One region of the Enterobacter adelaidei genome, then DNA from elsewhere that is predicted to be linked to it. Evidence: predicted binding sites of a transcription regulator. Region 1 holds the regulator's gene; each other region holds the start of a gene.
What was found. The regulator sigma-54, encoded in region 1, starts transcription at its own class of promoters, with help from an activator protein. The targets are predictions, from matches to a motif close to GTTGGCACANNTTTCGCTNT.
Positions count from the first base shown of each region.

Region 2: a site for sigma-54 is predicted at 1,859-1,878, ahead of AAHF05_RS05920 (amino acid ABC transporter substrate-binding protein). Genes of this name have one in related genera too.
Region 3: a site for sigma-54 is predicted at 1,334-1,353, ahead of glnK (P-II family nitrogen regulator). Genes of this name have one in related genera too.

Region 1 is NZ_CP154353.1:4,122,573-4,125,852, forward strand. Features, by position in the region: gene lptB (LPS export ABC transporter ATP-binding protein) at 1-647, shown strand, start outside; gene rpoN (RNA polymerase factor sigma-54) at 695-2,128, shown strand; gene hpf (ribosome hibernation promoting factor) at 2,151-2,438, shown strand; gene ptsN (PTS IIA-like nitrogen regulatory protein PtsN) at 2,521-3,012, shown strand; gene rapZ (RNase adapter RapZ) at 3,058-3,280, shown strand, end outside.
Region 2 is NZ_CP154353.1:1,221,521-1,224,800, forward strand. Features, by position in the region: gene gltJ (glutamate/aspartate ABC transporter permease GltJ) at 1-525, opposite strand, end outside; gene AAHF05_RS05920 (amino acid ABC transporter substrate-binding protein) at 681-1,586, opposite strand; gene lnt (apolipoprotein N-acyltransferase) at 1,971-3,280, opposite strand, start outside.
Region 3 is NZ_CP154353.1:1,008,648-1,011,927, forward strand. Features, by position in the region: gene AAHF05_RS04910 (SmdB family multidrug efflux ABC transporter permease/ATP-binding protein) at 1-1,183, shown strand, start outside; gene glnK (P-II family nitrogen regulator) at 1,404-1,742, shown strand; gene amtB (ammonium transporter AmtB) at 1,778-3,067, shown strand; gene tesB (acyl-CoA thioesterase II) at 3,163-3,280, opposite strand, start outside.

The sequences.
Region 1 (3,280 bases):
ACTCCGGCGAAATTGTTGGCCTGCTTGGCCCTAACGGTGCGGGTAAAACCACCACGTTTTACATGGTCGTTGGCATTGTGCCGCGCGATGCCGGCAACATTGTTATTGACGATGAAGACATCAGCCTTCTGCCGTTGCACGCTCGCGCGCGTCGCGGAATCGGCTATCTGCCGCAGGAAGCCTCTATTTTCCGTCGTCTTAGCGTTTACGATAACCTGATGGCGGTTCTACAAATTCGTAACGACCTGACCAGCGAACAGCGACAGGATCGTGCCAACGAGCTGATGGAAGAATTCCACATTGAGCACCTGCGTGACAGCCTCGGTCAGGCGCTCTCCGGGGGTGAACGTCGCCGCGTTGAAATCGCGCGTGCGCTGGCCGCAAACCCGAAATTTATCCTTCTGGATGAACCGTTTGCGGGCGTTGACCCCATCTCCGTTATCGACATTAAACGTATCATTGAACACCTGCGCGACAGCGGGCTTGGCGTACTGATCACTGACCACAACGTGCGTGAAACGCTGGCCGTGTGTGAACGCGCCTATATTGTGAGCCAGGGCAATCTGATCGCCCACGGTACGCCGCAGCAGATCCTCGAAGATGATCATGTTAAGCGCGTCTATCTTGGGGAAGACTTCAGACTCTGATAGGGTAGAGGTAACGTAACGCCGAACCGGAGAAAAATGCTCTGAACATGAAGCAAGGTTTGCAATTAAGGCTCAGCCAACAACTGGCGATGACGCCGCAGCTACAGCAGGCAATTCGCCTGTTGCAACTGTCCACGTTAGAACTCCAGCAGGAGCTCCAGCAGGCGCTGGACAGCAATCCGCTGCTGGAACAAACCGATCTTCATGACGAGGTAGATACCCAGCAGTCGCAGGATACAGAAGCGCTCGATACCGCTGATGCACTCGAACAAAAAGAGATGCCGGACGAGCTTCCGCTGGATGCCAGCTGGGATGAAATCTACACCGCCGGAACCCCTTCCGGTACGCGTGCAGACTACCAGGATGATGAGCTACCGGTCTATCAGGGTGAAACCACCCAGTCGCTACAGGATTATCTGATGTGGCAGGTGGAACTGACCCCCTTCTCCGATACCGACCGCGCGATTGCCACGTCAATTGTCGATGCCGTTGACGACACGGGCTATTTAACCGTCACGCTGGACGATATTCTGGAAAGCATGGGCGACGACGAGATAGAGCTTGAGGAAGTTGAAGCCGTTCTGAAGCGTATCCAGCGTTTCGATCCGGTCGGTGTGGCGGCAAAAGATCTACGCGACTGCCTGCTGATCCAGCTTTCTCAGTTCAGCAAAGAGACGCCATGGATTGATGAGGCGCGCGTTATCATTAGCGATCATCTGGATCTGTTGGCTAACCACGATTTCCGCACCCTGATGCGCGTCACACGCCTGAAAGAAGAGGTGCTGAAAGAAGCGGTGAATCTGATCCAGTCGCTCGATCCACGCCCCGGACAGTCGATCCAGACCAGCGAACCCGAGTACGTGATCCCGGATGTGCTGGTCAGAAAACACAATGGCCGCTGGGTCGTTGAACTGAACTCTGACAGCATCCCTCGCCTGCAAATCAACCAGCAGTATGCCTCCATGTGCACCAGCGCACGAAACGACTCTGACAACCAATATATTCGTAGCAATCTGCAGGAAGCACGATGGTTGATCAAAAGTCTGGAGAGCCGAAATGATACGCTGCTCCGCGTCAGCCGCTGTATTGTCGAACAGCAGCAGGCTTTCTTTGAGCAGGGTGAAGAGTATATGAAACCGATGGTACTGGCAGATATTGCCCAGGCCGTCGAGATGCATGAATCAACCATTTCCCGCGTCACCACGCAGAAGTATCTGCACAGTCCACGCGGTATTTTTGAGCTTAAGTATTTCTTCTCCAGTCATGTGAATACCGAGGGCGGCGGTGAAGCGTCGTCAACGGCAATTCGCGCACTGGTGAAGAAGTTGATCGCCGCGGAGAACCCCGCGAAGCCACTGAGTGACAGTAAGTTAACCACCATGCTGTCCGACCAGGGTATTATGGTGGCACGTCGTACTGTTGCGAAGTATCGAGAGTCTTTATCCATTCCGCCGTCCAACCAGCGTAAACAGCTGGTTTGACACAACCGATAAGGAAGACACTATGCAGCTCAACATCACTGGACAAAACGTCGAAATTACTGAGGCTTTACGCGACTTCGTGAACGCGAAGTTTGCAAAACTCGAGCAGTATTTCGAAAGGATCAATCAGGTCTATATTGTGTTGAAAGTGGAGAAAGTGACTCATATCTCGGATGCAACCCTGCACGTCAACGGGGGTGAACTCCATGCCAGTGCGGAAGGGCAAGACATGTATGCGGCTATCGACGGCTTGATTGATAAGCTTGCGCGACAGCTTAATAAACATAAAGATAAACTGAAACAACACTAATTGTCCGGGCAGTTAACGGGTGCAGGACGGCCTGTTGTGAAACACAACGGGCCATTTGTACAGTTAGCGCTTAGGTGAAATTATGATGAACAACGATTCCGCTCTTCAACTGAGCAATGTCCTTAACCAGGAATGTACCCGCAGTGCAGTTCACTGCCAGAGCAAAAAGCGTGCGCTGGAGATCATCAGTGAACTGGCCGCAAAACAGCTGGGCCTGCCGCCGCAGGTAGTGTTCGAAGCTATCCTGACCCGTGAAAAGATGGGCAGTACCGGCATCGGCAATGGCATCGCGATCCCGCATGGCAAACTGGAAGAAGACACCTTGCGTGCCGTCGGTGTGTTTGTGCAACTGGAAACCCCTATCGCCTTCGATGCCATTGATAACCAGCCCGTCGATCTCCTCTTCGCGCTGCTGGTGCCTGCTGACCAGACGAAAACCCACCTGCATACGCTTTCTCTGGTCGCAAAACGCCTGGCTGATAAAACCATTTGCCGTCGACTGCGCTCAGCCCAAAGTGATGAAGAGCTCTATCAAATTATCACTGAAGCAGAAGGCAATCAGGATGATGCATAACCAGGAGATGGCTTTCACATCTGTTGTCCTGAGGAGAAACGGAACATGGTACTGATGATTGTCAGTGGCCGTTCAGGGTCGGGGAAATCCGTTGCTCTGCGCGCGCTGGAAGACATGGGTTTTTACTGCGTAGATAACCTGCCGGTCGTGTTGTTACCCGATCTGGCTCGGACGCTTGCGGAAAGACAAACCTCTGCCGCCGTCAGTATCGACGTTCGTAATATGCCTGAATCGCCAGAAATTTTTGAGCAGGCGATGAGTAACCTGC
Region 2 (3,280 bases), 1.7 Mb from region 1:
CTCAGAGGTCATCGGTGGAACGATAACGCGGTAGGCGTTAGGCAGCAGCACGTAACGGTAGGTTTGTGGCAGCGTTAAACCCATCGCCAGACCTGCATTTTTTTGTCCACGTGGCAATGACTGAATGGCGGCACGCACCTGCTCGCACACGCGCGCAGCGGTAAACAGCCCCAGACAGAGCATCGAGGAGACAAAGAACTGAACGTTAGGATCCAGTTCCGACTTGAACCACATGCCAATATTTTCCGGCAGCAGTTCAGGAATCACCAGATACCAGGTAAAGAACTGCACAATCAGCGGAACGTTACGAAACAGTTCAACGTACAAGGTGCCGAGGGTTGAAAGAAAGCGGTTAGGGACGGTACGCAAAATACCGAACAGCGAGCCGACAAGAAATGCGATGATCCATGCCGTTATGGATAAAGCGACAGTGACCTGAAAGCCGCTCCATAACCAGCCAAGATAGGTGGTGTTGCCGAACGGGGCTTGTTGCAGAAAGATGCCCCAGTTCCAGTCTATTGACATAATAAACTCCAGAAAAAAAAGGGTAGCAGCGCTACCCTCGAAGATTGGTGAGAAGCTCATTTTTCGCGCTGAGTGGGGAACGACCACTCAACGTATAGTCTGTCCATGCTTCCCGACAATCGAGAGGGCAGGAGATCCCGCCCCTGTTGTTCTAATTAGTTAAGAGCCTTGTCGTTTGGTGATTTGAACAGTGCTTTCATGTCGTCTGACAGTTCAAAGTTCATGTTCAGGTTTTTTGGTGGAATTGGGTTCTTGAACCACTTGTCGAACCATTTTTCCGCTTCGCCGGAAGTTTGTGCCTGGGCGATGGTGTCATCGATCAGTTTTTTGAACTCAGCGTCGTCTTTACGCAGCATGCAGCCATAAGCTTCTTTTGACTGTGCAGTTCCGACGATTTCCCAGTTGTCCGGTTTCTTCGCTTTCGCGCGTTCGCCCGCCAGCAGGGCGTCATCCATCATAAACGCGACGGCACGGCCACTTTCCAGGGTACGGAAGGAGTCGCCATGGTCTTTCGCGCTGATGATGCGCATATCCATTTTCTTCTCATCATTCAGTTTGTGCAGCAGCACTTCTGAGGTGGTACCGGAGGTGACAACGACCGCTTTGCCTTTCAGGTCAGCAAAATCTTTAATCTCGCCGCCTTTTTTGGTCAGCAGGCGGGTACCTACCACGAAGATGGTGTCAGAGAAAGCAGCCTGTTTCTGACGCTCAAGGTTGTTGGTGGTGGAGCCACACTCAAAATCAAAGGTGCCGTTTTGCAGCAGTGGAATACGGTTTTGTGAAGTGATTGGGATCAGCTTCACCTGCAGGTCAGGTTTGTTCAGCTTTTTCTTCACGGCTTCAACGATGGCGTTGGAGTAATCCTGTGAATAACCCACGACTTTTTGCGTGTTGTCGTAGTAAGAGAACGGAACAGAAGATTCACGGTGGCCGACCACGATCACGCCGTTTTTGGCGATCTTGTCGAGAGTGCTCCCGGCAGCCGGAGCGTCTTCAGCGTGAACCACGCCTGCAGACATCCCCATCACCAGCATTGCTGTGGCCAGTTTACGTAATTGCATACCCAACTCCTTTTTTATCAGCGCCAGAGACGCATTGATACCCATTGTGATGTTGTTATATCTCGCGCTATGCGAGTGCAGTGTTATGCAAACTTGTTAACATTTAGTCTGGCTTAATGTAAAGATTTTGCTGCGTTATTGTTTATTTTTGCGAAGCGCGCCGCACCATTCAGAGGCAAAAATCTCTCGTTGCACCGTTTCGGTGCTACCGATGATCTACGCTGGTGCGACCAGGTTGCGCGTTAAGCCAAACTGCGTTTACCTGAATAAACAAAGCAATAGGCGTGCCAGAATTGGAGTCTGGAGGGGATGGTAGGATGGTAGCAACAGTATGGAAAAGTTGACCGGGTAAGCGTCAACGCCACCCGGCAACATAAGGTAAGGTTATTTACGACGCTGACGAAGACTCATCAACACCGCACCAAAACCAAACAGCGCGGTCAGGATCCACAGCGGCCAGTTGCCGGTGCGGGCGTACGGCGTCAGTCCCGTGGTTGGCGTGACGTTGGTGGTCAGCACCTCACGGGTAAACTGCGGGATCATGGCCTGAATTTCACCCTGTGGGCCAATTACGGCGGTGATGCCGTTGTTGGTGCTACGCAGCAGTGGACGCGCCAACTCCAGGGAACGCATTCGCGCCATCTGGAAGTGTTGCCATGGGCCAATCGACTTACCAAACCACGCGTCATTGGAGATGGTCAGAAGGAAGTCCGTATCCGGGCGGAAGTTATCGCGTACCTGCTCGCCGAGGATAATTTCGTAGCAAATGGCGGCGGTCAGGGCAAAACCGTGCGCATGCAGCTGTGGCTGAACGTATGGACCACGGCTGAAAGAGGACATCGGCAGGTCAAAGAACGGTGCCAGCGGGCGCAGAATGGACTCCAGCGGGACAAATTCACCAAACGGAACCAGGTGGTTTTTGTTATAGCGGTTAGTGGAGTTGTAGCTGTATTCGCTGTCCTTGCCGAGCGTGATGATCGTGTTGTACGTGTCATAACGGTTCTGCGGATTCAGACGCGCATCGACAATCCCGGTAATCAGCGTACTGCCACGCGCACGCAGCAAATTATCCATCATGCTCAGGAACGGCTGCTGGTTGATCTCCAGGTCAGGAATGGCGGATTCCGGCCAGATAATCAGCTGGGATTTTCCCATCACCTGCTCGGTCGCACCGGCATAGATTTTCAGCGTGTTGATAAGCTGCTTTTCGTCCCACTTCATTGCCTGCGGGATATCACCCTGCACCATGGAAACCTGCGTAGCGCGTTCTGGCTCCAGCGTAAACCACTGGATGTAACTCAGCGGGAAAGGCAGGGCGAACAGTACCAGCGCTGTGACCAGCGGTTTCCAGTTGCGCGTGATAAGCGCAAGCACCAGCAGGCCACTGACAATCATCAACAGGAAGTTAATCGCCTCCACGCCCATCACCGGGGCCAGCCCTTTTAACGGGCCATCAATCTGACTGTATCCGAACTGCAACCACGGGAAACCGGTCAGCACCCAGCCGCGCAGGAATTCCGTAATTTGCCAGACCACCGGAGCCGCAATGGCAACCCGCACCCAGCTGGTTTTCGGCCACAGGCGGGAAAGAATACCGGCAAATAGGCCAGTATAGAGTGAAAGATACGCGGCAAGCAGCACAACCAGGAAGACGTTAACCGGGCCCGGCATCCCGCCAAACTGCGCGATGCTGA
Region 3 (3,280 bases), 1.5 Mb from region 1:
GGCCGATATTAATGATGGCTTCAATGAAGTGATCAACGGCATGAGCGTCATCCAGCAGTTCCGCCAGCAGGCACGTTTTGGCGAGCGGATGGGCGAAGCCAGTCGTTCACACTATATGGCGCGTATGCAGACGCTGCGGCTTGACGGTTTCCTGTTACGCCCGCTGTTGAGCCTCTTCTCCGCGCTGGTGCTCTGTGGTCTGCTCATGCTGTTTGGCCTGACCACTCACGGAACCATTGAGGTTGGGGTCCTGTATGCTTTTATCAGCTACCTTGGCCGCCTTAACGAACCGTTGATTGAGCTTACGACACAGCAGTCGATGCTCCAGCAGGCCGTCGTGGCAGGGGAGCGAGTGTTCGAGTTGATGGACAGACCGCGTCAGACCTACGGCAACGATGACCGCGCGCTGCAAAGCGGGGCCATTGCCTTTGATAACGTCTCGTTTGCTTATCGCGAAGACCGGCTGGTATTACAGGACATCACGCTGGATGTCCCGTCGCGGGGCTTTGTTGCGCTGGTGGGGCATACCGGCAGCGGTAAGAGTACGCTCGCAAGCCTGTTGATGGGTTACTACCCGCTAAGCCAAGGTGAAATTCGCCTCGACGGACGCCCGCTCGCGTCTCTCAACCATAATGTGTTACGTAAAGGCGTTGCAATGGTGCAGCAGGATCCGGTCGTGATGGCGGATACCTTCTACGCCAACGTGACGCTGGGTCGGGACTATACCCATGAACAGGTCTGGGATGTGCTGGAGAAAGTGCAGCTGGCAGAGCTGGCTCGTGGGTTCAGCGACGGGATCAATACGAAGCTGGGTGAGCAGGGGAACAATCTCTCTGTTGGGCAAAAACAGCTTCTGGCGCTGGCGCGGGTACTGATTGAAACGCCGCAAATTTTGATTCTGGACGAAGCAACGGCCAGTATTGATTCCGGTACCGAACAAGCTATCCAGCAGGCACTTGCCGCCGTGCGTGACCATACGACGCTGGTGGTAATTGCCCACCGCCTTTCCACGATTGTTGAGGCGGATACTATTCTGGTGCTGCACCGTGGACAAGCCGTTGAGCGCGGTACACACCGGGAGTTGCTGGAAGCAAAAGGGCGCTACTGGCAGATGTACCAGTTGCAACTGGCAGGCGAAGAGCTGGCTGCCAGCGTGCGCGAGGAAGAGTCACTGAGCGCCTGACGCACCAAAATGAGGCGGCGCACTAACAGTCATTCCTGTTGGTGCAAAACTGAAACGCACCGTGCACCGGCATGGTGCGTTTTTTTTCACCCGTTTGTTGATCAAGGCCGCGTAACGCTCCTTGCACCGCGATTCACCCTGTTTTTCATTTCTGGCACACCCCTTGCAATATCCTCTGCGTTAGCTGCGGCCATTACCGAATTCTGACTGGAGGGGATCTATGAAGCTGGTTACGGTTGTAATCAAACCATTCAAACTCGAAGACGTGCGTGAAGCGTTGTCTTCAATGGGTATTCAGGGACTGACTGTCACCGAAGTGAAAGGCTTTGGTCGTCAGAAAGGTCATGCCGAGCTTTATCGCGGGGCGGAATACAGCGTTAACTTCCTGCCAAAAGTAAAAATTGATGTCGCGATTGCTGATGACCAGCTTGATGAAGTCATCGATGTGATCAGCAAAGCGGCCTACACCGGCAAAATTGGCGACGGCAAAATTTTCGTTGCCGAACTGCAGCGCGTCATTCGCATCCGTACCGGCGAATCTGACGAAGCGGCACTGTAAGTAACTCCTGGCACACAGTGATAGGGATCGAGAAAATGAAGATAGCAACACTTAAAACGGGTCTGGGTTCGCTGGCACTGCTGCCGGGCCTGGCGCTGGCTGCTGCTCCTGCGGTGGCAGACAAAGCCGATAACGCCTTTATGATGATCAGCACCGCGCTGGTGCTGTTCATGTCTATTCCGGGCATCGCGCTGTTTTACGGCGGCCTGATCCGTGGCAAAAACGTTCTCTCCATGCTGACGCAGGTTGCCGTGACGTTTGCACTGGTCTGCGTGCTATGGGTGGTTTACGGTTACTCGCTGGCCTTCGGCACGGGCAACGCCTTCTTTGGCAACTTCGACTGGGTGATGCTGAAAAATATTGAGCTGACCGCGCTGATGGGTAGTTTCTATCAGTACATTCATGTTGCTTTCCAGGGTTCGTTCGCCTGTATTACCGTGGGGCTGATTGTGGGCGCGCTGGCTGAACGTATTCGCTTCTCTGCGGTGCTGATTTTTGTCGTGGTCTGGCTGACGCTCTCCTATGTGCCAATTGCACACATGGTCTGGGGTGGTGGTCTGCTGGCAACGCACGGTGCGCTGGACTTCGCAGGTGGTACCGTTGTACACATCAACGCCGCGGTAGCGGGTCTGGTAGGGGCCTATCTGATTGGCAAACGTGTTGGCTTCGGTAAAGAGGCGTTCAAACCGCACAACCTGCCGATGGTCTTTACGGGTACTGCGATCCTCTACTTTGGCTGGTTCGGCTTCAACGCCGGTTCGGCAAGTGCCGCGAACGAAATTGCCGCACTGGCTTTCGTGAATACTGTGGTGGCAACGGCGGGTGCAATCCTCTCCTGGGTATTTGGTGAGTGGGCGGTGCGCGGTAAACCTTCCCTGCTGGGTGCCTGTTCAGGGGCGATTGCCGGTCTGGTTGGCATCACGCCAGCGTGTGGTTATGTAGGTGTAGGCGGTGCGCTGCTGGTCGGTCTGGTGTCCGGTCTGGCGGGTCTGTGGGGCGTGACTGCACTGAAACGTATTCTGCGCGTTGATGACCCTTGCGATGTGTTTGGTGTACACGGCGTGTGCGGCATCATCGGTTGTATCATGACAGGTATCTTCGCTGCGAAATCGCTCGGTGGTGTGGGCTACGCTGAAGGCGTCACCATGGTTCATCAGGTGCTGGTGCAGCTGGAAAGTATTGCTATCACCGTGGTGTGGTCTGCGGTTGTCGCGTTCATCGGCTACAAGCTGGCGGACATGACGGTCGGTCTGCGCGTACCGGAAGAGCAGGAACGCGAAGGTCTGGATGTGAACAGCCACGGCGAGAATGCGTATAACGCATGATCTGAGTGTCTTGCCGGGTGGCGGCTTCGCCTTACCCGGCCTACAACAGCACAAAACGTAGGCCCGGTAAGCGTCGCGCCACCGGGCTTTTTACATCAACCTCTGTTACGCATTACCCCTTCCTGCACCGTTGAAGCCACCAGCACGCCTTCCTGAGTATAAAACTCCCCACGCACAAACCCGCGGGCGCTGGATGCCGACGTACTCTCCACG